DNA from 4 places in the Mesocryomonas lacus genome. Region 4 is predicted to be linked to each of the others. Evidence: predicted binding sites of a transcription regulator. Region 4 holds the regulator's gene; each other region holds the start of a gene.
The links. The regulator LexA, encoded in region 4, represses DNA repair genes until DNA is damaged. The targets are predictions, from matches to a motif close to TGTTCNNNNTGTGTTCNG.
Positions count from the first base shown of each region.

Region 1 (7,995 bases), on a different contig from region 4:
AAGGAGATCCGATTGCCCCGCCCTGTCATTCGCGACGAGACCCCAATCGCCCCCCAGTCCTGGCAGCGCAAGGTGCTGCTGATCGGCGGCATGGTGTGCCTCGCCATCGCGCTCATCGGCTTCCTCGTCTTCGCGTTGCGCGCGGTGAGCATCGCCTGACGGCGCCGATTCTGGTGCGAAAGGCGACCCGCGGATGCCCTAGGCCGCGAGCGCGATTTCCGGCACGTAGTCCCGTACCCGCGCCATGTCGGCGTTGAACAGCTCGGTCTCCCGCGCCTGCGCCTCAGGGTCGGGCAGCCGCAGGATATAGGCGGGGTGCACGGTGACGAGAAGCTTGGTGTTCTCGTCGAGGTCGATCAGCCGTGAGCGCGTGTCGCGGATGGTGACCGTCTTGCCGAGCACCGAGGCTGCGGCGGTCGCGCCGAGCGCCACGATCAGTTTCGGCCGCACGAGGTCGCGCTCGAGCTCCAGCCAGAATCGGCAAGCCTTTACCTCGCCCATGTTCGGCTTCTGGTGGATCCGCCGCTTGCCGCGCGGGGTGAACTTGAAATGCTTCACGGCATTGGTCACGTAGGCTTGACCGCGGTCGATGCCGGCCTCGGCGAGGGCGGCGTCGAACACCTTGCCGGCCGGGCCGATGAAGGGCTCGCCCGCCAGATCCTCCTGGTCGCCCGGCTGCTCGCCGACGAAGATCACCGGCGCATTGTCCGGCCCCTTGCCGAACACCGTCTGCGTCGCCGGCTCCCAGAGCGGGCAAGCCTTGCAGTGCTGGGCCTCGGCCCGCGCCACATCAATCGTCTGCGGCTGGTTGCCTAGTCGCTGCACCACCGTCTCCTGCCGGGCCATCTCGTCACGCTCCGCCTGTTTTGCGTGGCGTAAACTCGGCAGCGTCGGCGCGGTTTCCAGCATGCGGCGGGCGGCGGCGTCGGCGCCCTGGATCAACGGCTCGATGAGCACGGCCTCGGGGAGGTTGTGCCAGTACTTCTTCGGCATCTCCGACTGCATCGCCTTCACCTTCAGCCGCGCCGGGTTGAAGATCGAGGCGTAGTAGGTCAGCCACAGCGCCTCCATGTCGTCGTCCGCCGGCCGGTCGGCGATGGAAGCGCCGGGGGCGAAGGCGAGCGCCGTGCCGTCCCAGTGCACCGAGCGCAGCGGCGTCAAAATCGACCAGACCATGCCGGCGAAGCGCCGGGCAAAGAAAGGCGCGGTGCGCTCGACGACGTGGTGGAAGGGCTCGAACCAGGCGATGTAGTGTTTTGTGGGCGTGTCGGAGTCGGACCCCACCTCGATCTCGCGAAACCGCACGAAGGCCTTCATCTTGTGGCTGTCGCGGCGGACCGCCTTCTCCATCTCGGTCGCCGCGAGCACGTCGGCGTCGGAGGAGATCTCCAGCAGCTTCTTTTCCGTCTGCAACCGCCAGAGGAGGCGGTAGGCGAGGTCGAAGCGGGCGGGATCGGCGTGGCAGACGATCTTGCCCGCGAGGTCCGGAAACGCCTTCGAGACGGTGATCGCCTTGGCGCCTGTCGGCCGCGGCGGCAGGGGCTCGGCAAAGAGGCCCGGCGCGTCGTCGCCGACGGTAAAGCTCATCTCGGGCGGGGCGATGCCGAGTTCCACCGCGGTGCGGGCGGCACTGCGCCAGCCGTCGAAATCGGCGGGATGGTCGAGGCGGGCGTGGAACATGGGCGGCTCCTTTTGCGCACAAGCGCTGGGAACGGCGGCGGTTGCATGGGGAGTGGATTGGAGCGGCGGATGGCCTCAAACGTTGCGGCGGCTTGCCCCCCTCTGGCCTGCCGGCCATCTCCCCTCGGGCGGGGAGATCGGCAGCTGCGGCCTTCGCGACTAGCTGATCTCCCCCCTTGCGGGGGAGATGCCCGGCAGGGCAGAGGGGGGTAAACCGCGGCAACGATGACCACCCCAACCCTCTTAGAACAGCGACAGCTGCTCCGCCTTCGGCTTCGGCGCCATGGTCGCCCGCAAGCCGGCGCTGTCAGTGAGGCCGCCCGGCGTCCAGTCCAGCGCCTCGATGAACGGCCGCGCCTTGGTGATCGACTGGCAGAGCTTGGCGACGTCGTCGAGCCGCAGCGTCCGGTGCCGCCGCGTCGTCAGAATGCGGGCGACCGCCTTCGTCCCAAGCCCCGGCACCCGCAGCAGCATCTCGCGGTCCGCGCGGTTGACGTTCACCGGGAAGCGCGCGCGGTGCTTCAGCGCCCAGGCGAGCTTCGGATCGATAGCGAGATCCAGCATGCCGCCCTCGCCGCCCGACACGATCTCCGCGCGCTCGAAGCCGTAGAAGCGCATCAGCCAGTCGGCCTGGTAGAGCCGGTGCTCGCGGATCAGCGGCGGGCGCGCCAGTGGCAGGCGGCTCGACGCATCGGGGATCGGCGAGAAGGCGGAGTAGTAGACGCGCTTCAGCTGGTAGGAGCCGTAGAGGTTCTCCGAGCGCGACAGGACGTCGTTGTCGTCAGAGGCGTCGGCGCCGATGATCATCTGCGTCGACTGGCCGGACGGCGAGAACTTCTTCGGCTTGGCACGGTCCTTCTTCTCGCCCTTGTGCTCCTCGATCTTGGCGCGCAGGTGCCCCATCGAGCGGCGGATGTCGCGCGCGTCCTTTTCCGGCGCCAGCGCCGAGAGCGAGAGGTCGGTCGGCAGCTCGATGTTGATCGACAGCCGGTCGGCGAAGAGGCCTGCCTGTTCGATCAGGTGGGGCGCTGCGTCCGGGATGGTCTTGAGGTGGATGTAGCCGGCGAAATTCTCGACCATCCGCAGCTTGCGGGCGATCTCCACCATCTGCTCCATGGTGTGGTCGGAGTTCTTGATGATGCCGGAGGAGAGGAAGAGACCCTCGATGTAGTTGCGCTTGTAGAACTCCATCGTCAGTTTTACGACTTCATCGACGCTGAAGCGAGCCCGCGCGACATTCGAGGACGAGCGGTTGACGCAGTAGATGCAGTCATAGACGCAGAAGTTCGTCATCAGAATCTTGAGCAGCGAAATGCAGCGGCCGTCCGGGGCGTAGGCGTGGCAGATGCCATGCCCTTCGGTCGATCCGATGCCGCCGGACTTGGCGCTGTCGCGCTTGGTGGTGCCGCTCGACGCGCAGGACGCATCGTATTTTGCGGCATCGCTGAGGATCGCGAGTTTTTGCATAAGGGTCGGTGCAGCCATAGCAGGGATGTAGCGTTCCCGCTTCGTTCGTACCAGTGACTTCTGCGTGCGAGTCCGGCATTTCAAAGACAACAGGAGCGGTGACGTCGGTTTGCGGGACACTTAAGCAGCGCTGCCGGTCCCAACGGAACCTTGGTGCCGCCGTGCGCATTGAATTCTATCTCGCTTTTCTTGCGGCCCTGTCCGCTCCTACAACTCTGAGGCAAGCCATGAAGACCTTCTTCGCAGCGCTCGGCACGGTCGCGATGCTGGTGACCGGCACTCTTGCAACGGCGACTCCGGCGTCGGCGGACGGCTACTATCGCCATCACCGCGGCTACTACGACGGCGGCCGTCGCGGTTATTACGATGGCGGACGCCGCTATTACCGCGGTTATGACGGCGGTCGCCGCTACCATCACCGTGGGCACGGCGACGCGCTGGCAGCGGGCGCCGTTGGCCTCGGCGTCGGCGCTCTGATCGGCGGGGCGCTTGCTGCTCCGCGCGCCTATGACAACGGCTACTACGGCCGTGGCGGTTACATCGTCAACGAGGGCCCGGTGAACCGCGCCTACCGTCCGGCGCCGGTCTATCGCGGCGGCTACAACCGGATCGACGCCTGCGCGGCCCGCTACCGTACCTATGACGCCCGCTCGAACACCTTCATCGGCAATGACGGCCGTGCCCACCAGTGCCGGCTGTAAGGGCTGAGCAACTGTTCATTTAATGGGCGCCCGGTTCGGTCTCGAACCGGGCATTTTCGCGTGGAAGGTACGGGGCGCTAAGGCGTGCCGCCTCTCCCGTCCACCGCTGTGACTGCCACACAACATGCGGCTACAGAATGGCCGGGATCACGTGATGGTCAGTCTCACGCCAGCGAGATGTGTTGTTATTTAATGTTTTATCGGCTTGTTAGACCCGGCGTCATCGGGGGATCGGCGCGGCCTGGTGCCATCGGTCGCCTTCCCCGAAGCGCGTTGACGGTGACAGGTCCGAGGTGCGTTTGATCTTTCCGAAGCTGCCTTTTCCCTCGCGAAAGCTCTCCGCTGCCGGCCGTCGTGCACCGCGGGCGCTGGCCCTCGCACTCGGCTGTGCCGGCATGGCGGCCCCCTTCTCGGTAGCGCCTGCACAGGCGCTGGAGATCTTCGGGATCACGATCTTCGAGAGCAAGAAGGACAAGGCCGTCGAGGGGATCGTCGACCCCATCCGCTATACCGTCACGCTCGGCGTGATGCCGGATGTCGAGGGGCTGAAGGACGAACTCGATACCGCCTCGACGCTCGTCGCCGACGTCGACCAGCCGGTCTCCGGCTCGCTTGGCCTCCTCGCCAAGGCGAAGAACGACCGCAAGCGCCTCGTCGCCTCGCTCTACGAGAACGGCCGCTATGATGGCGTCGTCACCGTCCTGATCGAGGGCAAGAACATCGACGACCTCGCGCCCGACGCCGAGTTCGACACCTCGCGGCCCGTGCCGGTCGCCATCATGGTCGATCCCGGCCAGGCCTTCACCCTCGGCAAGGTCGACATCACCGCCAACGGCGTCCCGATCGATCCGGCGAGCTTCGACCTTGCCGGCGGCTCGTCCGCCGCATCGACACGGATCCTCTCGCAAGAAGCCAAGGTGCTGGAGGCGCTGCGCAACGAGGGCCGGCCTTTCGTCGCGGTCACCGACCGCGACGTCGTCGCCGACAGCGCGACCGGCAAGCTCGACTACCGGCTGGCGATCTCGCCGGGCGCCCCGGTGCCTTTCGGCGACCTCTATGTCGACGGCAACAAGGACGTCGACCCCGGCTTCATCGCCTACATGACCGGCATCGAGAAGGGGAAGATCTTCTCGCCGCAGGACATGGCGGATGCGCGCGACCGGCTGCTCGGGCTCGACGTCTTCTCCAGCGTCACCGTCAAGGAAGGCCGCGGGCAGGCTGCGGACGGCACGCTGCCGGTGCAGGTCGAGGTCGGCGAGCGCAAGTTCCGCTATTACGGCGTCGGCGCGACCTATTCCAACACCGAGGGCGCTGGCGTCTCCGGCTACTGGGGCCACCGCAACCTGTTCGGCCGTGCCGAGAGCCTGCGCATCGACGCCGCGGTGTCGCGCATCGGCGCATCGGCGCTGGACGACACCGTCCGTCAGACCGACGAGTTCGACTACAAGCTCGCGGCCGTGTTCAAGAAGCCGGGCGTGCTCGGACCGGACTCGGTCTATATCGGCTCGGTCGAGGCGGTGACGGAGCACCCGCTCGCCTATGACCGCCAGTCCTTCGCCGCGACGTCTGGCGTCCAGTACAAGCTGTCGAAGACGCAGACGATCGAGGCGCGGATCCGCGGCGAATACGAGGACATCACCGATTATCTCGGCGATGCCAGCTTCATCATCGCCTCGCTGCCGATCACCTACACCTATGACGGCCGAGACGACAAACTGAACCCGACCTCGGGCTTCTTCGCCAAGCTGATGGCCGAGCCGTCCTACGAGATCAACGAGGGCACCCCCTTCGTGAAGACGCGCGCCGATGCCTCGACCTATCTCTCGCTGACGCAAAGCGACCGCTTCGTCCTCGCCGGCCGCGTCGCCTATGGCACGATCTTCGGTGCCGACCTCCAGGACATCCCGAATGATCGCCGCTTCTATGCCGGCGGCGGCGGCTCGGTCCGCGGCTACCAGTTCCAGACGATCGGCCCATTCTTCCCGGACGTCGACCGGCCGGGCGGCGACAACAGCTTCAACGACACGCCGACCGGCGGCCTGTCGCTGTTCGAGGCATCGGCCGAGGTGCGTATCGGGATCACCGAGAAGATCCAGCTCGTCCCCTTCGTCGATGCGGGCGTCGTCTCAAACGACCTCGTGCCGGATTTCGGCGAGATGAAGATCGGCGTCGGCGTCGGCGCCCGCTATCTCACCGGCTTCGGACCGATCCGGGTCGATGTCGGCATCCCGCTCGATCCGAGCTCGCGCGACGCCAGCTACCAGATCTATGCCGGCATCGGACAGGCGTTTTGACGATGAGGCTTCTTCCCATTTCCCGTTTCGCCGCCTTCGCCCGCCTTGGTGCCGTCGCGCTGTTGACCGTCCTTGTCGCGCAGGCTTCCGTGCGCCCGGCATCGGCCCAGCAATTCCTGGCCAACCAGATCCAGAACCTTATCTCGACCGACACGATGAAGGTCGAGATCACCGGCCTCAGCGGCGCCTTGACCGGCAATCTCAGGATCGACAGCGTCACCGTCTCGGACCCGAAGGGCGTGTTCCTCACCGCCAAGGATCTGGCGATGGACTGGTCGCCGCTCGCCGTCGTGCGCTCGCGCATCGACGTCGAGGCGCTGACCGCCGGCCAGATCGTCCTCGAGCGGCTGCCCGAAAGCGCCCCTGCCGATCCGAATGCCGAGCCGTCCTCCGGCCTTCCGAACATCACCGCCGACATCCAGAAGATCGCCATTCAGGAGATCATCCTCGGCGAGGCAATCGCCGGCACGCGCGCGCGCCTCTCGGCCAATGCCCGCCTGAAGCTCGAGAACGACCCGACTAATGTCGAGGCCAATATCGACATCGAGCGGCTCGACCAACCCGGCACGATCGCGGCGAACGTCGCCTTCGCGCCGGCCGATAACCGCCTGGCCGTGAAGGTGAATGCCAGCGAGCCCGCCGGCGGCCTGGTCGCGACCCTCCTGAAGCTGCCGGGCGCGCCGCCGGTGGCGCTGACGATCGACGGCAGCGGCCCGCTCGCCGACTTCATGGCCAACGGCCAGCTCACCGTCGGCGGCGAGTCCGCGGCGATGCTCACCGCCCGCGTCGCCGACCAGCCGGAAGGGCGCCGCGTCACCGCGACGCTCAACGTCGCTGCCGAGCGCTTCGTGCCCGACGCCTACCGCGCCTATGTCGACGGCGGCGCCGATCTCGACGTGCAGCTGCTGCTGCGACCGGACGGCGTCATCGGCATCGACCAGGCGCAGCTCGCCTCCGGCCAAATCCGCGCGAACGTCACCGGCACACTCGACCGGGCCGGCCCGCAGACCGCGCTCGACGTCGCCATTGCCGCGCGCGATGGCGGAACGGTGCCGCTACGCTTCGGCACGGCGCCGAGCCAGACGGTCCTCGACGTCACCAGCCTCAACGCCAAGCTCGCCGGCGCGCTTGTCGCCGCCAATATCGACCTCACCGCCAAGCTGCCGACGGCCGGCTTCGGCGAATATGTCGGCAAGGACGTCTCGGCCAGCGCGACCGCCCGGGGCTTCAACCTGTCGGGCCTCGAGGGGCCGCTGCAGCTTCAGCTCGCCGCCGCCTCGATGACCGCGCCCGCCGGCGTCGCCGACCGATTCCTCAAGGGCCCGGTCAGCATCGCCGCCGATGGCGCGCTGACGGCCGATGGCCTGACGCTCAGCCAGAGCAAGGTCACCACCAAGGTCGCCAATGCCGCGGTCACCGGCAGCGCCGCCTACAACTTCTCGACCTTCGACCTCACGCTTTCCAGCGATTTCGATACGCTCGCCCTTTCGGCTGCCTTGGTGCCGCTGGCTGGCGACCGGCTCTCCGTTGGCGGCCATGTCGTCCAGACCGGCGAGGGCCTCACCGCCGACACCCTCGCCATCAACGGCACGGGCCTCACGGTTACCGGCGGCGCGGCGCTCGCGGGCGGCCAGATCACCGCCGATATCAAGGGCGTCCTCGACGCGAAGGCCGGCGAGGACGCCGCGATCTCCGGCAAGGCCGAGTTCGGCCTCACCGCGCGCGGTCCCTCGGCCCAGCCCGACGTCGACATCTCGCTGACCAGCCAGGGCCTCAAGGTCAACGGGCGCGAGCTTGCCAACCTCAAGGTCGAGGCGCGCGGCGAGATCGCCTCCGCCACGCCGTCCGGGACC
Region 1 is NZ_JBUZWF020000001.1:376,801-384,795, forward strand. Features, by position in the region: gene ACZLZQ_RS01660 (hypothetical protein) at 13-159, shown strand; gene ACZLZQ_RS01665 (UdgX family uracil-DNA binding protein) at 199-1,680, opposite strand; gene ACZLZQ_RS01670 (putative DNA modification/repair radical SAM protein) at 1,924-3,165, opposite strand; gene ACZLZQ_RS01675 (BA14K family protein) at 3,375-3,848, shown strand; gene ACZLZQ_RS01680 (autotransporter assembly complex protein TamA) at 4,148-6,142, shown strand; gene ACZLZQ_RS01685 (translocation/assembly module TamB domain-containing protein) at 6,145-7,995, shown strand, end outside.
Region 1: a site for LexA is predicted at 3,179-3,196, ahead of ACZLZQ_RS01670 (putative DNA modification/repair radical SAM protein). Genes of this name have one in related genera too.

Region 2 (7,995 bases), on a different contig from region 4:
GGCCGAGCGTGCCGCCGAGCGCCTTGCGCGCCACCCATATGACGATCAGCAGAAGAAGGATAACGATCGCCGCGGCGACGATCGTCGTCACAATCGGCGCCATGCCTTCGCCGACGAGGCCGACAACCCATTCACGCATACCAAACTCCTGGAACATTTGCGGCATGGTAGACCGGAATTGCGGCGCAAGGACAAGGGTTTTCGGCCTTTCAAGGGTGCAGTGCGGTGGTCCGGCCGGCCCCGGCGTCCAGCACCGCGCCAGTCTCGGCCGGCAAGGATGGCGCTGGGCAGGCGCTGGAATCGCCGGCCGGTGCGGCGCGTGGTGCCGGCGGCTTCCGGTAAAGGGTCGCGTCGGATAGATAGAAGCATGTGTTCGCAAGGGATTCGCCAGCGAAGGCAAGGCCGATTGCGGCACGCTGGCGACGACGGTGCGAGGATGCAGTAAGGCGATGGCGGCACGCCGGCGGCGAGCTTGGTGCCGCAGGGCCGGGCGTCATGGCCGGAAGCGGCAGGAAACGGGTAGAGTGATGAACGGACCAGCGGCAGGTATGACCGAGAAGCCCCTGGTCGATCGCAGCGCCAGCGCGGGGGCTGTGCGGCGGATTCTTCTTCTCGGCGGCGCCATGCTGTTCACCGCGGCGGGCCTTGCTCTGTTCGGCCACAGCTATGGCGGCATCGCGCTGCTGGCACTGTTTGCTGTGCTGGCGATGATCGGCATCGCGACGATCTTCGCCGCGGCCCTCGGCCTCGTCGGCATCACGGCGCGCGGCAGCGAAGGCACGATCGCGCAGGATTTTCTCGATACGCTGGGCATCGGCACGCTCGTCGTCGACCGCAAGGGCGGCATCATCTACGCCAACCGCGCCTATGGAACGGCGACCGGGGCGGCCGGCCCGGACGAGCTGAAGACCTTGGAGCGTCTTCTCTCCCGCGAACGCGACGCTTCCGAGGCGATCTACCGGCTGGCCAATCTCGCACGCGAAGACAAGAGCGGCCAGGAAGAGTTCCGGCTGTCGCGCAGTCTCGATGGTAGCGGCGAGGCTGGCCCGCGCTGGTACCGCGCCTCGGTGCGGCCGATGACCGGTCCGGCGGGCGCCGCCCACGCCTGGCAGATCGCCGACATCACCGCCGAGAGAGACGAGCAGGAGACCTTCTTCCAGGACCTGCAGCACGCCATCGACTATCTCGACCATGCGCCGGCGGGCTTTTTCGCCTCAGACCGCAAGGGCCGCATCTCCTATATCAACGCGACGCTCGCCGACTGGCTCGGCATCGAGCTCGCCGCCTTCCGCCCCTATAACCGCTCGATCGAGGATTTCGTCGCCGCCGAGGGCTTGGCGCTGATGGGCTCGGAGCCGGCGGAAGCGGACGCGACGAGCGTCGTAGACCTCGACCTCATCGGCGCCGACGGCAAGCGGCTGCCGGTGCGGCTGATGCGCAAGACCGGCCGTGGCGCCGACGGGACGCTCGGCCTGACGCGCACCATCGTCCTCAACCGCAGCCTCGAGGGCGAGGGGGTCGACGCGCTGGAGGCGGCGGAGGTGCGCTTCACCCGCTTCTTCAACTCCTCGCCGATGGCGATCGCCGCGCTGAACGACACGGGTCTCGTCGTGCGCGCCAACCCGGCCTTTGCGAAAATGTTCGGCCAGGCCGCCGCCAGCGGCTCGGTCGCCATTGCCGAGGGCTTGCGCGACGAGAGCCGCGAGGCGCTGCGCCACGCGCTCGCCGCCGCCAGCCGCAACCAGGCCGGCATTCCCTCGGTCGATGCCGAGCTGACCGGCGAGAACCCGCGCTCGGTGCGGCTCTATGTCAGTGCCGACGTCAGCGACGGTACTGGCGATTCGGCCATCCTCTACGGCGTCGACATCACCGACCAGCGCGCGCTCGAGGACCAGTTTGCCAAGAGCCAGAAGATGCAGGCGATCGGCAATCTCGCCGGCGGCATCGCGCACGATTTCAACAATGTGCTGACCATCATCACCGCCTCGGTCGACTTCCTGCTCCTGAACCACCGGACCGGCGATCCGTCCTTCCAGGATCTCCTGCTCATCAAGCAGAGCGCCAACCGCGCGGCCTCGCTGGTGCGCCAGCTGCTCGCCTATTCGCGCCGGCAGACCATGCGGCCGAAGATGCTGAGCCTTACCGACGTCATCGCCGACATGCACCTTCTCCTGAAGCGCATTTCCGGCGACCTCGTGAAGCTCGAGCGCCATCATGCGCGGGACCTGTGGCCGGTGATGGCCGACATCGGCCAGTTCGAGCAGGTGATCACCAACCTCGTGCAGAACGCCCGCGACGCCATGGTCGAGGGCGGCACCATCACCATCGCCACCCGCAACGTGCCGGAGGCCGAGCTCAAGGGCCTCGGCTACGGCGAGATGAACGAGGGGGACTTCGTCCTCGTCGAGGTGTCGGACACCGGATCGGGCATGCCGGACGAGGTCGCCGAGCGGATCTTCGAGCCGTTCTTCACCACCAAGGAGATCGGCAAGGGCACTGGCCTCGGCCTGTCCATGGTCTACGGCATCGTCAAGCAGTCCGGCGGCTTCATCTTCGTCGACTCGGTGCTGGGCAAGGGGACGACGTTCAGCATCTTCCTGCCGCGGCACACGCCTTCAGAGGCGGCGATGGCGAAGATCGAGGCCGGGCCGACGGTAGTCTCGCCGAAGGCCGACCTCTCCGGTACCGCGTCCATCCTTCTCGTCGAGGACGAGGACCACGTGCGCGCCGGCAATGTGCGGGCGCTGAAGATGCGGGGCTACGAGGTGCACGAGGCCTCCTCCGGCGTCGAGGCGCTGGAGGTGATGGAGGAACTCGGCGGCAAGATCGACCTCGTCGTCTCCGACGTGGTGATGCCGGAGATGGACGGGCCGACGCTCTTGCGCGAGATGCGCAAGACTCGGCCGGAGATGAAGTTCATCTTCGTGTCCGGCTATGCCGAGGACGCCTTTGCCAAGAACCTGCCGGAAGGCTCGAAGTTTGGCTTCCTCGCCAAGCCGTTCTCGCTGCGCGACCTCGCGATCGCGGTGAAGGAAATGCTCGACGAATAGAGCGGCGGGCAGTCCCCGCTGCCTTCATCCGCGTTCCCACGGCTCACGAATAGAGTCCGCAGGATGAGCTAAAGTGCTGTAAATCCAGCGTCTCGGCATTGCGGCCTTTTCGGCGTCGCCGGGTCATGTTTGCGCATGGCGGGGGGCGAGATGCGAAGCGGAACCGACCGTCCGCTCCTTCGCGGGGACCGTCCCGGTTGATGTGCCAGCCACGAGAACAAATCGAGATTTCTGCTGGACAAATGAGAACAAAACGCGTACGTCTCTCTCCAGCAAAGCGCGATTGCGCGCATGTTCAACGCATGGAATAAGGTGGCTCCCATGGCACAGAAAGCACTACGGCTCGTCGAGGACCCATCGTTGGACAAGAACAAAGCACTCGACGCGGCGCTGTCGCAGATTGAACGCGCCTTCGGCAAGGGCTCGATCATGCGGCTCGGCGCCAATGAGAAGCTCGTCGAGATCGAGACGATCTCCACCGGCTCGCTCGGCCTCGACATGGCGCTCGGCGTCGGCGGGCTGCCGAAGGGCCGCATCGTCGAGGTCTACGGGCCGGAAAGCTCGGGAAAGACCACGCTCGCCCTCCACACCATCGCCGAGGCCCAAAAGAAGGGCGGCATCTGCGCCTTCGTCGATGCCGAGCATGCGCTCGACCCAGTCTATGCCCGCAAGCTCGGCGTTGATCTCGAAAACCTCCTGATCTCGCAGCCGGATACCGGTGAGCAGGCGCTGGAGATCGTGGACACGCTGGTGCGCTCGGGCGCCATCGACGTCCTGGTCGTCGATTCGGTGGCGGCGCTGACGCCGCGTGCCGAAATCGAGGGCGAGATGGGCGATTCGCTGCCGGGCATGCAGGCCCGCCTGATGAGCCAGGCGCTGCGCAAGCTCACCGGCTCGATATCGCGGTCGAAGTGCATGGTGATTTTCATCAACCAGATCCGCATGAAGATCGGCGTGATGTACGGTTCGCCCGAGACCACCACGGGCGGCAACGCGCTGAAGTTCTACGCCTCCGTGCGTCTCGACATCCGCCGCATTGGCGCGATCAAGGACCGCGAGGAGGTCACCGGCAACCAGACCCGCGTGAAGGTGGTCAAGAACAAGCTGGCGCCGCCCTTCAAGCAGATCGAGTTCGACATCATGTACGGCGAAGGCATTTCCAAGACCGGCGAGCTCGTCGATCTCGGCGTCAAGGCGGGCATCGTCGAGAAGTCGGGCGCTTGGTTCTCCTACAACAGCCAGCGCCTCGGCCAGGGCCGCGAGAACGCCAAGACCTTCCTGCGCGAGAATCCGGACGTCGCCGACGAAATCGAGACCTCGATCCGCCAGAATGCCGGCCTCATCGCCGAGCAGCTGCTCGACGACGGCAAGGATGACGCCGACGCTTGATCCGGGCGGGTTCTGATTTCGAAGGGCGTCCCATGCATGGCATCGGGCGCCCTTCGTCGTTTCAGGCGGGCTCTGTCGTACCGTTCGGCGGTCCGGCCGCTGGGCCACCCGTCTCGCCGCTCGCCGGACGGGCCGGTCTTTCCGGCCCAACTGCCCGATGGACAGGGATTGGAGGCGCCGCTACAAAGCGCTGCTCGAGGCGGCCGTCCGCCCGGCATCTTTCCGACGCTCGCGCGTGCCTGCCTGTCCCGGCGTGGTGCGCGGGGCACGGGTACCGTGAAACTCGCTGAAAGACCGACCGGTCAGCACCCGGCTGGTCCGATGCGCTGAGGCATTGAAGGTTTCCATGAGCGGCGTGAACGAAATCCGGTCGGCGTTCCTCGACTATTTCGCAAGGAATGGCCACGAGAAGGTCGCGTCATCGCCGCTGGTGCCGCGCAACGATCCGACCTTGATGTTCACCAATGCCGGCATGGTGCAGTTCAAGAACGTCTTTACCGGTGTCGAGCAGCGCCCCTACAGCCGCGCGACCACCTCGCAGAAATGCGTGCGCGCCGGCGGCAAGCACAATGATCTCGACAATGTCGGCTACACCGCGCGCCACCACACCTTCTTCGAGATGCTCGGCAACTTCTCCTTCGGCGATTATTTCAAAGAGAACGCGATCGAGTTCGCCTGGACGCTGCTGACCAAGGAGTTCGCGCTCGCCAAGGACAAGCTGCTCGTCACCGTCTACCACGACGACGAGGAGGCGGCCTCGCTTTGGAAGCGCATTGCCGGGCTGTCCGACGATCGCATCATCCGCATCGCGACCTCCGACAATTTCTGGTCGATGGGCGAGACCGGCCCTTGCGGTCCCTGCTCGGAAATCTTCTACGACCATGGCGACCACATCTGGGGCGGCCCGCCCGGCAGCGCGGACGAGGACGGCGACCGGTTCATCGAGATCTGGAACCTCGTCTTCATGCAGTTCGAGCAGATTTCGCCGAGCGAGCGGGTGGCGCTGCCGCGTCCGTCGATCGACACCGGCATGGGGCTCGAGCGCGTCGCCGCTGTGCTGCAGGGCGTCCACGACAATTACGACATCGACCTCTTCAAGGCGCTGATCCGCGCGTCCGAGGAGCTGACGGGCGTCCCGGCGACGGGCGACAACCGCGCCAGCCACCGGGTGATCGCCGATCACCTGCGCTCGTCCGCCTTCCTCATCGCCGACGGCGTGCTGCCGTCGAACGAAGGCCGCGGCTACGTGCTGCGCCGGATCATGCGCCGCGCCATGCGCCACGCGAAGATGCTCGGTGCGCGCGATCCCATCCTTTACAAGCTGCTGCCGGTGCTCGTCGCCGAGATGGGCCGCGCCTATCCCGAGCTCGTCCGTGCCGAGGCGCTGACCGCCGAAACCTTCCAGCTGGAAGAGAAGCGCTTCCTGCAGACGCTCGACCGCGGCCTGTCGCTGCTGACCGAGGCGACCGAGGGCCTTGAAAGTGGTGGCCGGCTATCGGGCGAGACCGCGTTCAAGCTGTACGACACCTACGGCTTCCCGCTTGATTTGACGCAGGACGCGCTGCGCCAGCGTGGCATCGACGTCGACGTCGACGCGTTCAAGACCGCGATGGACCGGCAGAAGGCCGAGGCTCGCGCCAGCTGGGCCGGTTCGGGCGAGACCGCGTCGGAGACGGTCTGGTTCGGCGTCCGCGACCGCGTTGGGCCGACCGAGTTTCTCGGCTACGATACCGAGCAGGCGGAAGGTGTCGCTCAGGCGATCGTCGCCGACGGTGCGGAAGTCGTCTCGGCGGCGGCGGGCACGGATGTGTCGATCGTCGTCAACCAGACGCCGTTCTACGCCGAGTCCGGCGGCCAGCTCGGCGATACCGGCGTCATGCGCGGCGAGGGCGTCAGCATCGAGATCACCAACACGCAGAAGCTGGCGGGCGGCCTCTTCGTGCACCGCGGGCGCGTCGCGACGGGGACGCTGAAGACCGGGGCGGCGCTGGAGCTCGTGGTGGACCATGCCCGCCGCACCAAGATCCGCGCGAACCACTCGGCGACGCATCTCCTGCACGAAGGCCTGCGCGAGGTCCTCGGCACGCATGTGGCGCAGAAGGGCTCGATGGTTTCGGCCGAGCGCCTGCGCTTCGACTTCTCGCATCCCAAGCCCCTGGCACCGACGGAAGTCGCCGAGGTCGAGCGTCTGGCGAACCAGATCGTGCTGCAGAACGCGGCGGTCTCGACCCGGCTGATGGCAGTGGACGACGCCGTCGCCGAGGGCGCCATGGCGCTGTTCGGCGAGAAGTACGGCGACGAGGTCCGAGTGGTGTCGATGGGCATCGCCGAGGAGGGTGAGAAGGCCGGCAAGCCTTACTCGCTGGAGCTCTGCGGCGGCACCCATGTCACCGCGACCGGTGATATCGGGCTCGTCCATGTGGTGGCGGAAACTGCCGTCGGCGCCGGCGTTCGCCGCATCGAGGCGCTGACCGGCGCTGCCGCGCGCTCTTATCTACTGGAGCAGGATGCCCGGGTGAAGCGCATGGCCGCGGCGCTGCGGGCGGCGCCTGCCGACGTCGCGGACCGGCTGGATGCGTTGGTCGACGAACGCAAGCGGCTGGAGCGTGAGCTCGCCGAGACCAAGAAGCGTCTGGCGCTGGCCGGTGACGGCAGCGCTGGCGTCGCAGGTGGGTCGGCGGCAAAGGATGTTGGCGGCGTCAGCTTCCTCGGCCGGGTGCTCGATGGGGTCGCGGCCAAGGACCTGAAGGGCCTCGTCGACGAGGCGAAGGCCGGGCTCGGTTCCGGCGTCGTTGTGTTCGTCGCGGTCGCCGATGGCAAAGCCAGTGTCGTCGTGGGCGTCACCGCCGATCTTACCGGACGCATCGACGCGGTCGCCCTCGTGCGCCTCGCCGCCGAGGCGATCGGCGGCAAGGGCGGCGGCGGACGGCCCGACATGGCCCAGGCGGGCGGCCCGGACGGCGACAAGGCTGAGGCGGCGGTCGCCGCGGTCGAGGCCGGACTGGCCGCTTAAAGCGCTCAGGGCCCATCTGGACGCAAGCTGGACCCTCTAATTTCCCGGAGTTGAAGCATCCCGCGACGGGCACATCCGCCCGTCGCGGGATTTTTTGGCTGTCTGCAAGGAGGATGTGAGAACACCATCCCCGGACCACGGTTCGCCGCGGTTGGCCGGATGTCTCCTGACAGCCGCTACCGTACCGATCACGGAAACGTCATGCGATCGTAATGCGCGCTAACTAATCTCCCAGTCGGCTTCGGTGCTCCCTCGCCGCAATCAAGCGTTGAGAAAGCTCGTTGCTGTTCGCCACGGGGCGCTACGCCGTCCTGATCCCGGGTCAAGTGGAAGATAGCGTCATGCGAGTAGAAGGTTCACGCCTGCCAGTGACCGACAGCGGCATAGAGGCCCTCTTTGAGCGGTCCGTTCTGAGCTCAAAGTCCAACGCGCCGGAGGCGCCGCCCGCCTACCGCATGGCGACCAACAACGAGGTCTGGCCGCCGGTGCGCGACATCCGGATCGTCGACGTGCCGCAGGATGCCAAGGACAAGGAGGGGGCGA
Region 2 is NZ_JBUZWF020000003.1:855,291-863,285, forward strand. Features, by position in the region: gene ACZLZQ_RS13675 (hypothetical protein) at 1-139, opposite strand, end outside; gene cckA (cell cycle histidine kinase CckA) at 549-3,050, shown strand; gene recA (recombinase RecA) at 3,372-4,439, shown strand; gene alaS (alanine--tRNA ligase) at 4,786-7,452, shown strand; gene ACZLZQ_RS13695 (hypothetical protein) at 7,794-7,995, shown strand, end outside.
Region 2: a site for LexA is predicted at 3,295-3,312, ahead of recA (recombinase RecA). Genes of this name have one in related genera too.

Region 3 (7,995 bases), 300 kb from region 4:
GTGATCGTGGGCCCGCGCGGTGCCAAGGCCGGAGAGGCGGAGATCAAGATCCGCGCCACCGGGGAGCGCTTCGCCTTGCCGCTCGCCGACGTCCTCGCCCGTATCGCCGCGTGAGCGCCTTGGCGGAGACCGAGGTGAAGGGCCCGGCGCCGATGATCGGGGCGACGAAACCCTTCGCCCGGTTCGAATGGATGATCGCCGGACGCTATCTCCGCTCGCGGCGCAAGGATGCCGGCGTCTCGGTCATCGCCGGATTCTCCTTCATCGGCATCCTCCTCGGTGTCGCGGCGCTGATCATCGTGATGTCGGTGATGAACGGCTTTCGCACGGAGTTGCTGACACGCATTCTTGGCGTCAACGGCCACGTCATTATGCGGCCGATCGATACGCCACTCAACGACTTCGCGGAGGTCACTGACCGCATCGCGAAGGTGGCGGGCGTCACGAACGCCATGCCGCTGGTGCAAGGCCAGGCGCTGGTTAGCGGCAGCGGGGCGGCGCGGTCCTTCGCGCTGGTCAAGGGCGTGCGCGGCGACGATCTGATGAAGCTCGGGCCGGTGGCGAACAACGTCATTCTCGGCACCATCGGCAATTTCGACGCCAGCGGCGGCGTCGCCATTGGCAGCCGCCTGGCGCAGACGCTCGGCCTCAACCTCGGCGACCAGATCACGCTGATCTCGCCGGACGGCGACACGACGCCGCTCGGCACCGTGCCGCGCGTCAAGGCCTATCCGGTGGTGGCGATCTTTGAGATCGGCCTGTCCGATTTCGATGCGGCCTATGTCTATATGCCGTTCCCAGAATCCCAGCTGTTCTTCAACGTCGAGGGACAGGCGCAGTCGATCGAGATCTTCGCCTCCGACCCGGACGACGTGCGCAATCTGCAAGGGCCGGTCGAGCAGGTGGCCGGGCGGCCGAACTACACGACCACCTGGCAGCAGGACAACCAGTCCTTCTTCTCGGCCCTGCAGGTCGAGCGCAACGTCATGTTCATTATCCTGACGCTGATCGTGCTGGTGGCGGCACTCAACATCATCTCCGGCCTTTTCATGCTGGTGAAGGACAAGGGCCGCGACATCGCTATTCTCCGTACCATGGGGGCGACGCGGGGCTCGGTGATGCGGGTGTTCTTCATCACCGGCGCGTCGATCGGCGTGTCGGGAACGCTCGCTGGCCTGTTCCTCGGCGTGGTCTTCTGCCTCAACATCGAGAACATCCGGCAGTTCTTCTCTTGGGTCTCAGGCCGCAGCCTGTTCGATCCCGAGTTCTACTTCCTCAGCCGGCTTCCGGCGGAGATCGACGTCAGCGAGGTGGTGCTGGTCACCGCCATGGCGCTCGGGCTCTCCTTCCTCGCGACGATCTTCCCATCCTGGAAGGCGTCGACACTCGATCCCGTCGAGGCACTGCGCTACGAATGACCGAACAGCCGCATTCCCTCCGCCTCGACAAGGTGAGCCGCCACTACGCCCAGGGCGAAGAGAAGCTCGTCATCCTCGACGCCGCCGACTTCGAGATCCAGCCGGGCGAGATGGTGGCGCTCGTCGCGCCGTCCGGCGCCGGCAAGTCGACGCTTCTGCACATTGCCGGCCTGCTCGAGCGTCCGACCGAGGGCGAGGTCTTCATCAACGGGGAGGCTTGCGGCAGCCTCGGCGACCAGCGACGCACCCAGATGCGGCGCCAGTCGATCGGCTTCGTCTACCAGTTCCACCACCTCCTGCCGGAGTTCTCGGCGTTGGAGAACGTCATGCTGCCGCAGCTGATCTGCGGCCTCGGGCACAAGGAAGCGGCCGAGCGGGCGCAGCAGCTGCTCGACTACATGCGCGTCGGCGCACGGGCCAGCCATCGTCCGGCCGAGATGTCCGGCGGTGAGCAGCAACGCGTCGCCATCGCCCGTGCGGTCGCCAACAGCCCTTATGTGCTCTTGGCCGACGAGCCGACCGGCAATCTCGACCCGACCACCGCCGGCTACGTCTTCGACGCGCTGACGGCGCTCGTGCGCCAGTCGGGCGTCGCTGCCCTCATCGCCACGCACAACCATATGCTGGCCGCCCGCATGGACCGGGCGATCACCCTGGAGGGCGGCAAGATCGTGCCCTTCGTGCTCGACGACGCGCACCGCTTCTAGTCCGCCCCTCTTTACAGTCGCGAGGACGCGTCCGCTGGACAGATTCGGCGGACGCGTCGTTGCGTCCTTAACCATGTCTCGCATGTCGAGGCCCGTCAGCTACCGGACGGACCAACACGGCTTGACTCAGCGGCCACAAAGGAACAAAAAGAGAACATAGAACAAGTAGGGAACATTCCGATGCTGCTTTTCGCCAAAGACCTCGCCTCGCTTGCTGCCATCGCCCTCTTCATCGCCAGCTTCTCCCTGATCCTCAATTCGATCTGATCCTTCGTCTGTTGATAGGCCCTGCACCGCCCTCGACAGGCCGGTGCGGGGAGACGAAGGTGCCGACCGACGGACCGGGAGAAGAACATGGGCGAGAACACCAGCGGACCATCGACCCTCAAATTCGTCCACCTGCGCAGCCATAGCGCCTTCTCCTTGCTCGAGGGCGCGCTGCGGATCGAGCAGATCGTCAAATACGCCAAGGCCGACGGCATGCCCGCCGTCGGCATTGCCGACACCAACAACCTCTTCGGCGCGCTCGAATTCTCCGAGAAGGCAGCGAAGGCGGGGATCCAGCCGATCGTCGGCTGTCAGCTCGACGTCGACTTCGACGACGCGGACCCGGAAGCCGGAAACTCGCACCGCGAGCGGGCGACCCTTGCGGCTCACGCGGCCATGGTCTTCATCGCCGCCACCGAGCGCGGCTACGAGAACCTCGTCGAACTGGTTTCGCTCGCCTACCTCGAACACGATGGAAACGTCCGTCCGCACATTCGCCTCGACTGGCTGCAGGCGCGGTCGGAGGGGCTGATCGTCCTCACCGGCGGATCGCTCGGTCCGGTGGGCGCGGCGATCCAGGCGGGCCGGGGGCAGGTGGCGCGTGAGCGTCTGGAAAGCCTCTGCGCAATCTATCCGGGCAACCTCTACGTCGAACTCCAGCGCCATGCCGGCCGTGGACGCCGCATCGAGAGCGAGATGGTGGCGCTCGCCTACGATCTCGAATTGCCGCTGGTGGCGACCAACGAGCCGTATTTTGCCTCGCCCGAGGATTTCGACGCGCATGACGCGCTGATGGCGGTGGCGAGCAACCGGCTGGTCAGCCACGAGGATCGCCGCAGGATGACGCGCGACCACTGCCTGAAGAGCCAGGCGGAGATGGCGGTCCTGTTCGCCGACCTGCCGGAAGCGCTCGAGAACACCCTCGAGATCGCCCGCCGCTGCTCGTTCCGGCCACGGACCCGCAAGCCGATCCTGCCGCGCTTCGCCGGTGCCGACGTCGACGCGGCGGAGGCCGAGGAGGCCGAAATTTTGGAACTCCGCCGTCAGGCGGAGGAGGGGCTTGAGGCCCGACTCGCGGCGCACGGTCCTTGTCCCGGGCAGACCGCCGAAGTCTACCGCGACCGGCTCGCCTTCGAGCTCGGCGTCATCGAGCGGATGAAGTTTCCCGGCTACTTCCTGATCGTTGCCGACTTCATCAAGTGGGCAAAGGCGCAAGGCATCCCCGTCGGACCCGGCCGTGGTTCTGGCGCCGGCTCGCTCGTCGCCTATTCGCTGACCATCACCGATCTCGATCCGCTGCGGTTCTCGCTGCTCTTCGAGCGCTTCCTGAACCCCGACCGCGTCTCGATGCCCGACTTCGACATCGACTTCTGCCAGGACCGTCGCGGCGAGGTGATCCGCTACGTTCAGGATAAATACGGCCGCGAGCAGGTCGGGCAGATCATCACTTTTGGAACGCTGCAGGCCCGCGCTTGCCTGCGCGACGTCGGCCGCGTGCTCGAAATGTCGTATGGCCACGTCGACAAGCTCTGCAAGATGGTGCCGGCCAACCCGGCCAATCCGGTCACGCTGGCCCAGGCGCTGATCGAGGAGCCCCGGCTGCAGGAAGAGCGCGAGAAGGAGGAGATCGTTGACCGGCTGATCACCATCGCGCTGAAGCTTGAAGGCCTCTACCGCCACGCCTCGACGCATGCCGCCGGCATCGTCATCGGCGACCGTCCGCTGTCGAAGCTCGTCCCGATGTACCGCGATCCGCGCTCCGACATGCCGGTGACGCAGTACAACATGAAATGGGTCGAGCAGGCCGGCTTGGTGAAGTTCGACTTCCTCGGCCTAAAGACGCTGACCACGCTGAAAACGGCAGTCGACCTCATCGCGCGGCGCGACGTCGCCATCGATCTCGGCAGCCTGCCGCTCGACGACAAGCTCACCTTCGACATGCTGACACGGGGCGAGACCGTCGGCGTGTTCCAGGTCGAATCGGTCGGCATGCGCAAGGCACTGATCGGCATGCGGCCCGACCAGTTCGAGGACATCATCGCGCTGGTCGCGCTGTATCGGCCGGGCCCGATGGAGAACATCCCGACCTACAACGCCCGTAAGCACGGCGAGGAGGAGGCTGACTTCATCCACCCGATGATCGAGGTGGTGCTGAAGGAGACGCAGGGCGTCATCATCTACCAGGAACAGGTGATGCAGATCGCGCAGATCCTGTCCGGCTACTCGCTCGGCGAGGCCGATCTTCTGCGCCGCGCGATGGGCAAGAAGATTCGTGCCGAGATGGACCAGCAGCGGGTGCGCTTCGTGGAGGGCGCGGTCAAGAACGGGCTGACCAAGCCACAGTCGAACATGATCTTCGACCTTCTGGCGAAGTTCGCGGACTACGGCTTCAACAAGAGCCATGCCGCCGCCTATGCGCTGGTCGCCTACCAGACGGCCTACCTGAAGGCCAACTACGCGACCGAGTTCCTCGCGGCGTCGATGACGCTCGACATTGGCAATACCGAGAAGCTGAACGATTTCCGGCTGGACGCCATGCGCCTTGGCATCGAGGTCGTGCCGCCGTCGGTCCAGACCTCGCACAAGGCCTTCGAGGTCGAGGACGGCCGCATCTTCTACTCGCTCGCCGCCATCAAGGGCGTCGGCGAGCAGGCGGTCGAGCATATCGTCGAACGCCGCAAGCAAGGCGGGCCCTACAAGAGCCTTGAGGATTTCTGCGCGCGGATCGACCCGAAGGTCGTGAACAAGCGGACGCTGGAAAGCCTCGTCGCCGCCGGTGCGCTCGATCTCTTCGGGCACGACCGGGCGCGGCTGACAGCCAACCTGGAACTGCTCTCAGGCTATGCGTTGCGCCTGCACGAGGCGCGCATTTCGGGACAGAACGACATGTTCGGCGCGGCGGCGGGCGGCGATCCCGAGCGGCTGCGGCTGAACGATGCGGCCCTGTGGACGTCGACCGAAAAACTCATGCGCGAGTTCCAGGCGATCGGCTTCTACCTCTCCGCCCATCCGCTCGATGAGTACAAGGAAACGCTGAAGCGGCTGAGGGTGCAGACCCATGCGGAGGTCGTGGCGAGCGTGCGCCGCGGTGCCGCCGCCGGCAAGCTCGCGGGCACAGTCACCTCGCGGCAGGAGCGCAAGACCAAGAGCGGTGGCAAGATCGGCATCGTCGCCTTGTCGGATCCGAGCGGCCAGTACGAGGTCGTGCTGTTTACCGAGGCGCTCGTGCAGTTTCGCGACTTCCTCGAGCCCGGCGCCTCGGTGATCCTGATGGTCGGTGCGGAAGAGAGGCCGGAAGGCATTTCGCTGCGGGCGCAGAGCGTGCAGTCGCTGGAGGACGAGGCGGTCCGCATGCAGAAGTCGCTGCGGGTCTTCATGCGCGATGCCGGGCCAATGAAGGCGTTCCGAAGCCAGTTGCAATCCGGTGGCGATTCCGAAGTTTCGGTGGTGCTGATTCGGGCAGGCGGCGAACGGGAGATCGAGATCGCTCTGCCCGGCCGCTACCGGGTCTCGCCGCAGATGGCGAGCGCGATCAAAGCGGCGCCTGGTGTTCTCGACGTCGAACTCGCCTGATTCAGAATCTGAGGCGGTGGACTCAATCTCTTAGCGTTTGGTCGGCGGCCTCTGTGCAGCCTGGCCTTTTTCGTCCTCGAGAACCCGGAGCGACGTCTCCGGCGCGTCGACAGGCTTCGCCCTGAACGTATAGCCGGTCTCGATCGCCGCGAGGCCGAACTTGGCACGGAGGCGATCGAAGGCGCCTTCGGCCTTGGCGCGCTTTTCCGCCAGCGGATCGACCAGATCAGCGGGATCGGCTAGGGCCGCCTCGGCAAAGTCGTTGCATCCGATGCCGATCAGACGGAAGCGCGTGCCGTCGAGTTCCCTTTCGATCAGCTGTCGTCCGGCCTCGAAAATCCGGTCTGCCAGACGCGTCGGGTCGGCGAGCTTGCGGCTGCGCGTGCGCGTCTTGAAGTCGGCCGTCTTCAGCTTCAGCACGATCGTCTGCGCCGCCATGTCGGTCGCCTTCAAGCGCCGCGCGACCTTCTCGCTGAGGCTGCGCAGGATCGGGATCAGGTCCTCGCGGTGTGAAAGGTCCTCGTTGAAGGTGGTTTCGGCGGAGATGCTCTTCATCTCGCCGACCGGATTGACGGCACGTGGGTCGATCCCTCGGGACAGGCGGGCGAGACGCTGGCCCATCACCCCATAGCGGCGCATCAGGACGCTTTCCTCCATCGCCTGCACCTGGCCGATGGTGCGCAGATTGTCGCGCGCCAGCGTCGCGTCGGTAGAGGCGCCGACGCCCCAGATCATCGAAATCGGCTTGTCATGCAGGAAGGAGAGCGTCTCAGCCTTCCCGATCACCGAAAAGCCCCGGGGCTTGTCGAGATCGGAGGCGATCTTGGCGAGGAACTTGTTGTGCGACAGGCCGATGGAGACGGTGATCCGCAGGTCCCGCTGGATCTCCGCGGCGAGCCGCGCGAGCGTCAAGGCCGGTGGGCGGCCGTGCAGGCGGGCCGTTCCGTTGAGGTCCATGAAGGCTTCATCGATCGACAGGGGCTCGACCAGCGGGGTGATCGACCGCATGCGCTCGCGCACCTCGCGGCCGACCTCGGCATACTTCACCATGTCCGGCCTGATGATCACGGCTTCCGGGCAGAGCTTCAGCGCCTGGAACATCGGCATGGCGGAGCGCACGCCGGTGATGCGGGCGATGTAGCAGGCGGTCGTCACCACACCGCGTCGGCCGCCGCCGATGATCACCGGCTTGTCGGCAAGATCCGGACGGTCTCGCTTCTCGACCGCGGCGTAGAAGGCGTCGCAGTCGAGATGGGCGATGGCGAGATTGAAGAGCTCGGCATGGCGGGCCACCCTTGGGCTGCCGCAAGCCTCACAGCGCCGTCCGCTTCCCCGCTGGATGGCCAGACAGTCGCGGCAAAAGGCCGGGATCGCGTCGGGGCTGGGGGACTCGCTAGTGGCCATGGCGGAGTTTATTCCCCGCGCATGGGCGTCCGCAAGCACCGACTTGACGGGCACCCGCGCCCGAACGGTGAAAGATTAGTCTTCCACATCAACGCCTTCGATGATGAAGACGCGGTAGTCAGCAGCTTTCAGCCGGTGCTGCATGGCCGCCTGATAGGCGGGGCTGCGGTACCACGCCTCTGCCGCCGCCCGGTCGGGGAAGCTGAGGATGACGCTGCCCTCGATCGGATCACCCTCAAGGACCTCGAAAGATCCGTAGAAGGCGAGCGGCGTGATCGCGTGCCCCTCCATCGCGGCGCCCGCCATTTCCCCGTAGCGCTCGAATTCGGCGGTATCGTGCATGCGCTCGCGGGTCAGGACGATGTAGGCGGTCATGTGCTTACTCCTTCGGATCAAAGGCCGGTTTCCAGCCCGCGCCTTGATCTAGCGGCGACAGGAAGCAAAGCGAGCACAGGCGCCTGTCTTCAGGGAGCCTTGCCCGCGAGCAGGCTCTCGATGAGGGCCTCCGCCTCGTTCCAGTCGGCAGCGCTCAGCGCGCCCTCGGGCAGCGGCGGAAGATGCGGGCGAAAGACCTCGTTGGCCATCAGGTGGATCAGCCGGGCACGCGGCAGGCTCCGTCCAGCGGA
Region 3 is NZ_JBUZWF020000004.1:223,011-231,005, forward strand. Features, by position in the region: gene proS (proline--tRNA ligase) at 1-114, shown strand, start outside; gene ACZLZQ_RS15285 (lipoprotein-releasing ABC transporter permease subunit) at 153-1,418, shown strand; gene ACZLZQ_RS15290 (ABC transporter ATP-binding protein) at 1,415-2,125, shown strand; gene dnaE (DNA polymerase III subunit alpha) at 2,480-5,965, shown strand; gene ACZLZQ_RS15300 (DNA polymerase IV) at 5,996-7,369, opposite strand; gene ACZLZQ_RS15305 (DUF1330 domain-containing protein) at 7,445-7,744, opposite strand; gene ACZLZQ_RS15310 (hypothetical protein) at 7,834-7,995, opposite strand, start outside.
Region 3: a site for LexA is predicted at 2,265-2,282, ahead of dnaE (DNA polymerase III subunit alpha). Genes of this name have one in related genera too.

Region 4 (7,995 bases):
GTGGTCCTTGCCTAGCGGCAGAGAAACCCGAAATCAATCAACGCGGCGGCTTGCGTCCCGGCGCGGCATTTTCCTAATAGAGCGTGAAGTCCCGCCGCGGCGTCCACCGGCGGGAAGAGAACGGCGGTGCGTCCGCCGCCCAAACGGGACAACAGCCTTCGCTGGATCCGGCGAAGGCTTGCGGAGATGCCGAGACATGATGAACTCCATGCGCAAGAGCGTCGGCGGCGGCTGGGTCGCCAAACTGCTGATGGGGCTCATCGTCGTCGCCTTCGTCGTCACCGGTTTCTCCAGCTTCTTCTCGGGCGCAGCGCCCAGCACGGTGATCTCCGCCGGCGGTACTGACGTCGAGGTCCAGGACTACCGTCTGGCCTACCGCCAGGCCGAGGCGCAACTCGCCCGCCAGCTGAAGCGCCGCCCGAGCCGCGAGGAAGCGGTCGCGCAAGGCATCGACCGCCGCGTCCTCAACCAGCTGATCTCAGAAGCCGTGCTCGACGAGCAAGGCCGCAACATCGGCCTCGGCCTGTCCGAGGAGCGCCTTGCCCGCCTCATCGCCGACGATCCGTCCTTCCACGACGCGTCCGGCCGCTTCTCGCGCGACAGTTTCCGCCAGCTGCTGTCGAGCGTCGGCATGCGCGAGAACGACTTCATCCGTAACCGCGAGCAGGCGGCCGTGCGGAGCCAGATCGTCGATTCGATCTCCGAGGGCGTTTCGACGCCGAGCCTCGTGAAGCAGGCTTTCGGCCTCTACAACGGCGAGCGCCGCACCGCCGAATACGTCACCTTGCCGCTGACGCTGGTGCAGCCGGTGGCCGATCCCTCGGCCGAAGTGCTGCAGGCCTACTTCGACGGCCGCAAGCAGCGCTACGCCGCGCCGGAGTACCGGGCCATTTCCTATGCCGCGCTGACGCCGGACGCCGTTGCCGACCCCGCCAAGGTGACCGAGGCCGAGATCCAGGCCGCCTACGCCAAGGACACCGAGAAATTCACGACGCCCGAGCGTCGCCGGATCCAGCAGATCGTCTACTCCGATAAGGCCAAAGCCGACGCCGCGCGCGCCGAACTCGCTTCCGGCAAGACCTTCGACCAGCTCGTCACCGACAGCGGCCGCACCATCGCCGACACCGAGCTCGGCCTGCAGCCGCGCAACGGCATCCCCGATCCAGTGATCGCCGATGCTGCCTTCTCGCTCGCCGCCAACGCCGTTTCCGAGACCGTCGAGGGCGCTTTCGGCCCGGTGCTGCTGCGCGTCACCGAGATCCAGCCCGAGGTGAAGAAACCGCTGGCCGAAGTGCAGGATGCCATCCGAAAGGAGATCGCCCTCTCCTCTGCCACCGAGGCGGTCCGCTCGGCCTACGACACCTATGAGGAAGCCCGCGGTGGTGGCGCTTCGCTCGAGGAAGCGTCAGAGCGCGCCGGCCTGACGATCAAGACCATCCCCGCGATCAGCCAGACCGGCCAGGCGCCGGACGGCAGCTTGATCGCCGATATCCCCGCCCAGCCGGCGCTGCTGACCGCCGCCTTCGAGAGCGACATCGGCGTCGAGAACCAGCCGGTGGACGTCCGCCCGAACGGCTTCGTCTTCTTCGAAGTCACCAAGGTCGATCCGGCACACCAGCGTCCGCTCGACGAGGTGCGTGCGCGCGTGGTCGAGGACTGGAAGGCGACCGAGGCCGACCGCCTGCTCGCCGAGCGCGCGGCGGCGCTGAAGAAGCGCCTCGACGCCGGCGAGACCATCGACGCCATCGCCGCGTCCGAGAAGCTCACCAAGCAGGTTGCCGCTTCGATCACCCGCCAGAGCGGCGCGCAGGAACTCGGCGATGACGCGACGCGCGCGGTCTTCGCCGGCACTACCGGGCTTGCCGCCGTCGCCGATGCCACCGCCGATTCGTCGAAGCTGGTTCTGAAGGTGACCGAGGTCGCGCCGCCGCTCGATCCGTTGGCGAGCTTCCCCGCCGACCAAGACGGCCAGCTGGCGTCGCTGATGAAGTCCGACATCGTCCAAAGCTACGTCAACGTGCTGCAGGACGCCTACAAGGTCGTTTCCTACCCCGCCGCGATCCAGGCGGCGCAGGCCATGCCGCAATGAGCCAGACGCTGAAGCCCTACATCGCCAAGGTCGCGGGCGGCGAGGCGCTGAGCCGCGCCGACGCCGAGGCGGCCTTCGGCGTGATGATGTCGGGCGAGGCGACGCCATCGCAGATCGGCGGCTTCCTGATGGCGCTGCGGGTCCGCGGCGAGACCGTCGACGAAATCGCCGGCGCCGTCTCGGTGATGCGCGCCAACATGGCGACGGTGACGGCACCCGACGACGCGATCGATATCGTCGGTACCGGCGGCGATCATGCGGGCACGCTGAACGTCTCGACCTGCGCGGCCTTCGTGCTCGCCGGCTGCGGCCTGACGGTCGCCAAGCACGGCAACCGGGCGCTCTCCTCGCGCTCCGGCTCCGCCGACGTCCTGATGGCGCTCGGCGTCAAAGTGGACCTCACCCCGGCGCAGATTTCCGCCGTTATCGCCGAGGCCGGTCTCGGCTTCATGTTCGCGCCGACGCACCATGCCGCCATGCGCTTCGTCGGCCCGAGCCGGGTCGAGCTCGGCACGCGCACAATCTTCAACCTGCTCGGCCCCCTCGCCAACCCCGCCGGCGTCCAGAACCTCCTCGTCGGCGTCTTCGCCGAGCAGTGGCTGCAGCCGATCGCCGAGACGCTGAAGGCGCTCGGCACCAGGAACGCCTGGATCGTCTATGGCGACGGTCTCGACGAGATGACCGTCTGCGGCCGGACCGATGTCGTCACCCTCCGCAACGGCGTCATCTCCCGCTTCGCCATCGAGCCGGAAGAGTTCGGCCTTGCCCGTGCCGACCTGTCGGAGATCCGCGGTGGCGACGCCGTCCACAACGCCGAGAAGCTTCGCGGCGTTCTCGACGGCGCTCCCGGCGGCTATCGCGACATCTGCCTCCTTAACGCCGCCGGCGCGCTGGTCATGTCCGGCCATGCCGCAGACCTTGCCGAAGGCCTTGTCGCCGCCCGCCTTTCGGTCGATACCGGAAAGGCCCGCGCGGCGCTCGACCGGCTGATCGGCGTCACCCAGCGCATCGGAGAACCGGCATGACCGACATCCTGAAGGCGATCGAGACCTACAAGCGCCAAGAAATCGCCGCCGCCAAGGCGCGCCTGCCACTGGCCGAGATGGAGGCTCATGCCCGCGCCGCCGACTCGGTGCGCGGCTTCACGCAGGCGATCCGCCGCAAGCACGCGGCGGGCGACGTCGCCCTCATCGCCGAGATCAAGAAGGCCAGCCCGTCGAAAGGCCTCATCCGCGCCGATTTCGATCCGCCAGCTCTCGCATGTGCCTACGAGCGCGGCGGCGCCGCTTGCCTCAGCATCCTCACCGACGCGCCGTCCTTCCAGGGCCAGCCGAGCTTCCTCACCGAGGGCCGCGCCGCCTGCTCTCTGCCGGCGCTGCGCAAGGATTTCATGTTCGACCCCTACCAGGTGTTCGAAGCCCGCGCCTGGGGTGGCGACGCGATCCTCCTCATCATGGCCGCGATCGACGACAGCTGCGCCGCCGAGCTCGAGGCGGTGGCGATGGACCTCGGCATGGACGTGCTGGTCGAGGTGCACGACGAGGCAGAAACCGAGCGCGCGCTGAAACTCCGCTCGCCGCTCCTCGGCGTCAACAACCGCAATCTCCGGACCTTCGAGACCGACATCTCCACCGCCGAGCGGCTGTCGGCCCTCGTGCCGGACGATCGCATCCTCGTCGGCGAGAGCGGGATCTTCACCCCGGCGGACTGCGCCCGGCTCGGCCGCGTCGGCATCGCCACCTTCCTCGTCGGCGAAAGCCTGATGCGAAAGGCGGACGTAGAGGCCGCGACCCGCGCCCTGCTCGCCCGCCCCGCTTCCTTTACTTCGGCGAACGCAGGAACTGCCGCATGACCGCCCTCACCCATCTCGACGCCACCGGCGCCGCCACCATGGTGGATGTCGGCGACAAGGCCGAGACCGTGCGCGAGGCCCGCGCCGAGGGCCTGGTGCTGATGCTCCCCGAGACGCTGGCGCTGATCGAGGCCGGCGGCGCCAAGAAGGGCGACGTCATCGCCGTCGCGCGGCTTGCCGGCATCATGGCGGCCAAGAAGACCGCCGACCTCATCCCGCTCTGCCATCCCTTGATGCTGGAGAAGATCGCCGTCGACATCGCCGCCGAGCCCGCATTGCCGGGCCTGCGCGTCACCGCGACGGTCCGCCTCAGCGGCAAGACCGGCGTCGAGATGGAAGCGCTGACCGCCGTCAGCGTCGCTTGCCTCACCATCTACGACATGGCCAAGGCGGTCGATCGCGGCATGCAGATCTCCGCGATCCGGGTGCTTGCCAAATCCGGCGGCCGCTCCGGTGACTGGTCGGCATGATTTCCGTCGCCGACGCCTTCGCCGCGCTGATGCAGGACGCCGTCGCGGTGAAGGAGACCGAGACCGTGCCGCTGCGCGCTGCGCGCGGCCGCATCCTTGCCGCCGACTTGCCCGCTCTGCGCACCCAGCCCGACTTTGACGCCTCCGCCATGGACGGCTACGCCGTGCGCGCCGACGATACGGCCGGCCCTTTCCAGCCGCTGACGGTCATCGGCGAATCCGCCGCCGGGCGCGCCTTCGAGGGCAGCGTTGCTCCGGGCGAGACCGTCCGGATCTTCACCGGCGCGCCGGTGCCGGACGGGGCCAATGCGATCCTCATCCAGGAGAACGCCGAGCGGCCCACAGTCACCACCATGCTGCCGCTGGAGCCAGCCATGCGCGGCCGCCACATCCGCAAGGCCGGCGCCGACTTCTCGAAGGGTGACACGCTCATCAAGGCGAACACGCGTTTTGGCGCCGGCACGATCGCCCTGGCGGCGAGCGGCGGCCATCCGCGGCTCACCGTGCTGCGCCGTCCGCGCATCGCGATCCTTGCCACCGGCGACGAGCTGGTCATGCCCGGCGAGCCGGTCGGCCCCTCGCAGATCGTCGCCTCCAATACTTTCGGGGTCGCCGCCATGGTCGAGGCCGCCGGCGGCGAGGCGCTTGACTACGGCATCGCCCGCGACGACGAGGCCGAGATCGGCGCCCTCCTCGACCGCGCCGTCACCGACGCCGTCGACATCTTCGTCACCATCGGCGGCGCCTCGGTCGGCGACCACGACCTCGTCGGCAAGGTCTTCGCCGCCCGCGGCGTCGCGCTCGATTTCTGGAAGGTCGCCATGCGGCCGGGCAAGCCGCTGATGGCCGGTCGCATCGGCCGCACCCGGCTCATCGGCCTTCCCGGCAACCCCGCCTCCTCGATGGTCGCCGCGACCTTGTTCCTGAAGCCCCTCGTTCATGCCCTTACCGGCGCCCCGGCCAGCCCGCTCTACCGCGAGGCCATCCTCGGTGCCGACATGCCGGCGAACGACCAGCGCGCCGACTTCATCCGGGCGACGCTTGGCGAATCGCAGGCGGTCGTGCCGATCGTCACGCCTTTCGGGCGCCAGGATTCGTCGCTCCTCTCGGTCTATGCCCGGGCCAATGTTCTCCTCTTGCGAGAACCCCATGCGCCAGCGGCCAAATCCGGCGATTCCTGCCGCTACATCGCGCTCGACTAAGCTTCCGGCTCTTGCAGAACACAACTAGAACAGATAGCTTTGTTCAGGTTTTGTTTTAACAAGGATCGCCGGAAATGCTGACGCGCAAGCAGCACGATCTCCTGATGTTCATCCATGGGAGATTGCAGGAACTGGGCGTGCCGCCGTCCTTCGACGAGATGAAGGATGCGCTGGATCTCCGCTCCAAGTCCGGCATCCACCGACTGATTACCGCGCTGGAAGAGCGCGGCTTCATCCGCCGTCTGCCGAACCGCGCCCGGGCACTGGAAGTCCTGAAGCTGCCGGACTCGGTCGCGCCGGCCAAGGCAAAAAGCGCCGACGCCGAGCCCGTCGCGCCCCGCCGCGAGCCCATCGCGGAGACGTCCGTCGAGCCTTTGCCCAAGCGCATTCGCCCGGCCGCCAACGACAGCGAACCGGTCGGCATCCCGCTGATGGGCCGCATCGCCGCCGGCGTGCCGATCTCGGCCATCCAGCAGAGCGGCAGCCAGATCTTCGTGCCGCCGGACATGCTGGGCGGCGGCGAGCATTACGCGCTGGAGGTAAAGGGCGATTCGATGATCGAGGCCGGCATCCTCGACGGCGATACCGTTGTCATCCGCCGGGGCGACACCGCGCAAGGCGGCGAGATCGTGGTGGCCCTCGTCGACGACGAGGAGGCGACCCTCAAGCGCTTCCGCCGCCGCGGCGACACCATCTCGCTCGAGGCCGCCAACCCCGCCTACGAGACCCGCAGCTTCGGCTCCGAGCGCATCAAGGTCCAGGGCAAGCTCGTCGGCCTGATCCGCAAATACTGAGGCGGGCTGGGGGGCGGTTAGCGGCGTTGCGGGGGCCCACCCACAAGCCCCGCGCCGCCCCCCTCATCCCGCTGCCGCGACCTTCTCCCCACAGGGGAGAAGAATCTAGTCGGCCCCGCGAGCATCCGACGCCGGCAGCACCCCTGCCGCCACGCTCAAAACCGCCTTCTTCGCCCCTCCGGGGAGAAGTGGCCGGCAGGCCGATGAGGGGGCCGCCCGCGAACGCCTAACCTTGCATCCCAACGCCCCGCATCACGGCCGCGGCTTCTCCGGCGTACTCTCAACCGCCCGCCGCCAGGTCTCCGGCCAAGGTGCCAGCCGCTGCACTTGCCACGGCTCCGGCACCGGCGCGATCGAGGCGGAGATCTCGGCGTGGCCCGTTGCAGCAGAGCGGGAGATGGCGAGCGAACCGGTCCGCCGCAGCGTGCGCAGCGTCACCAGCACGGCGCCCGAGCGGCACGCCTCGCGCCGCGCCGCCCGTGCGACGATGGCGACGTCCGCGCTGTCGCAAGCCGTACCGATCTGGCGATAATCGTCGGTCCAGACCACCCTCAGCCCGCTCCGCGTCGTCGCCCGGCAGATCCGCATCGGCCGGGACGCCCGCTTCGCCGGGACGGCCGGTACTGCCGGCGTCAACGACTTTCCGTCGATGACAGGCGCTGCGGGCTCGCCAGTGAGCGGCGGCGTCGACCGTAAGAGTTGAGGGACGGCAGCCGAGGGCGAGGATCTCTTGGTCGCGACACCACCCTCTGGCTCTAAAGCTTCGCAGCGAAATCCCGCCGCACTCGGGTCTGGTGGCACACCGGCGTCCGGTCGCACGCCGGCGCGCGATGGCACGCCTGTGTCCAGCGGCTGAGCGCCGTCCGGAAAAGCCCTCTGCCACTGCGTCAGCACGAACGCGTTCGGCTTCGGCCGCAACGGCATCAGCACGTACCCCGCCCCGATCAGCGCCAGCTCGCGTCCGTCTTCGAACACCAGGAGTTCGGGCCGCGGCCCTGTCGCCGGCGCCAGTACGAGCCCGAGCGCGGCCACCGGCAAGGCCAGCCAACGCAGGCCGCTGGCGAGGAAGCAGGCCAGCAGCAGCGCCAGCGACAGCAGCACCAGTCCTTCCGGGGTCAGCAGCCCGGTCGGCGTGTCCGGCAGATGGTCGTGCAGGAAGTGGGCAATGCCGAAGACGAGTTTCAATCCCTGCCCCATCAGGATCAGGAACACAGCATCCAGGCCGAAAGGCATGGCGACGACCGCGCAGAGCGCCAGTGGCATGATCCACACCGAGAACAGCGGCAGCGCCAGAAGATTGGCGAACAGGCCGAAAGGCGCCATCCGCTGGAAATGATAGGACGCGAACGGGCCCGTCGCGGTGCCGGCGATGAGCGACGAGGCGCCGAGCCCGATCAGGAACACCACGAGCCGCCTCGCCCGACCCGCCGGCGGCGCGTCCACCTGTCGCCGCGCCCGTGCCCGCGCGACATGGCCGTAGACGCCGACGAGCGAGGCCGTCGCGCCGAACGACATCTGGAAGCTTGCCGTCACCAGCGCGTGCGGCGTCATCGAAAGGACGACGATCGCCGCGAGAGCCACGCTGCGC
Region 4 is NZ_JBUZWF020000004.1:523,429-531,423, forward strand. Features, by position in the region: gene ACZLZQ_RS16695 (peptidylprolyl isomerase) at 197-2,089, shown strand; gene trpD (anthranilate phosphoribosyltransferase) at 2,086-3,114, shown strand; gene trpC (indole-3-glycerol phosphate synthase TrpC) at 3,111-3,941, shown strand; gene moaC (cyclic pyranopterin monophosphate synthase MoaC) at 3,938-4,411, shown strand; gene ACZLZQ_RS16715 (molybdopterin molybdotransferase MoeA) at 4,399-5,613, shown strand; gene lexA (transcriptional repressor LexA) at 5,718-6,407, shown strand; gene ACZLZQ_RS16725 (ComEC/Rec2 family competence protein) at 6,660-7,995, opposite strand, start outside.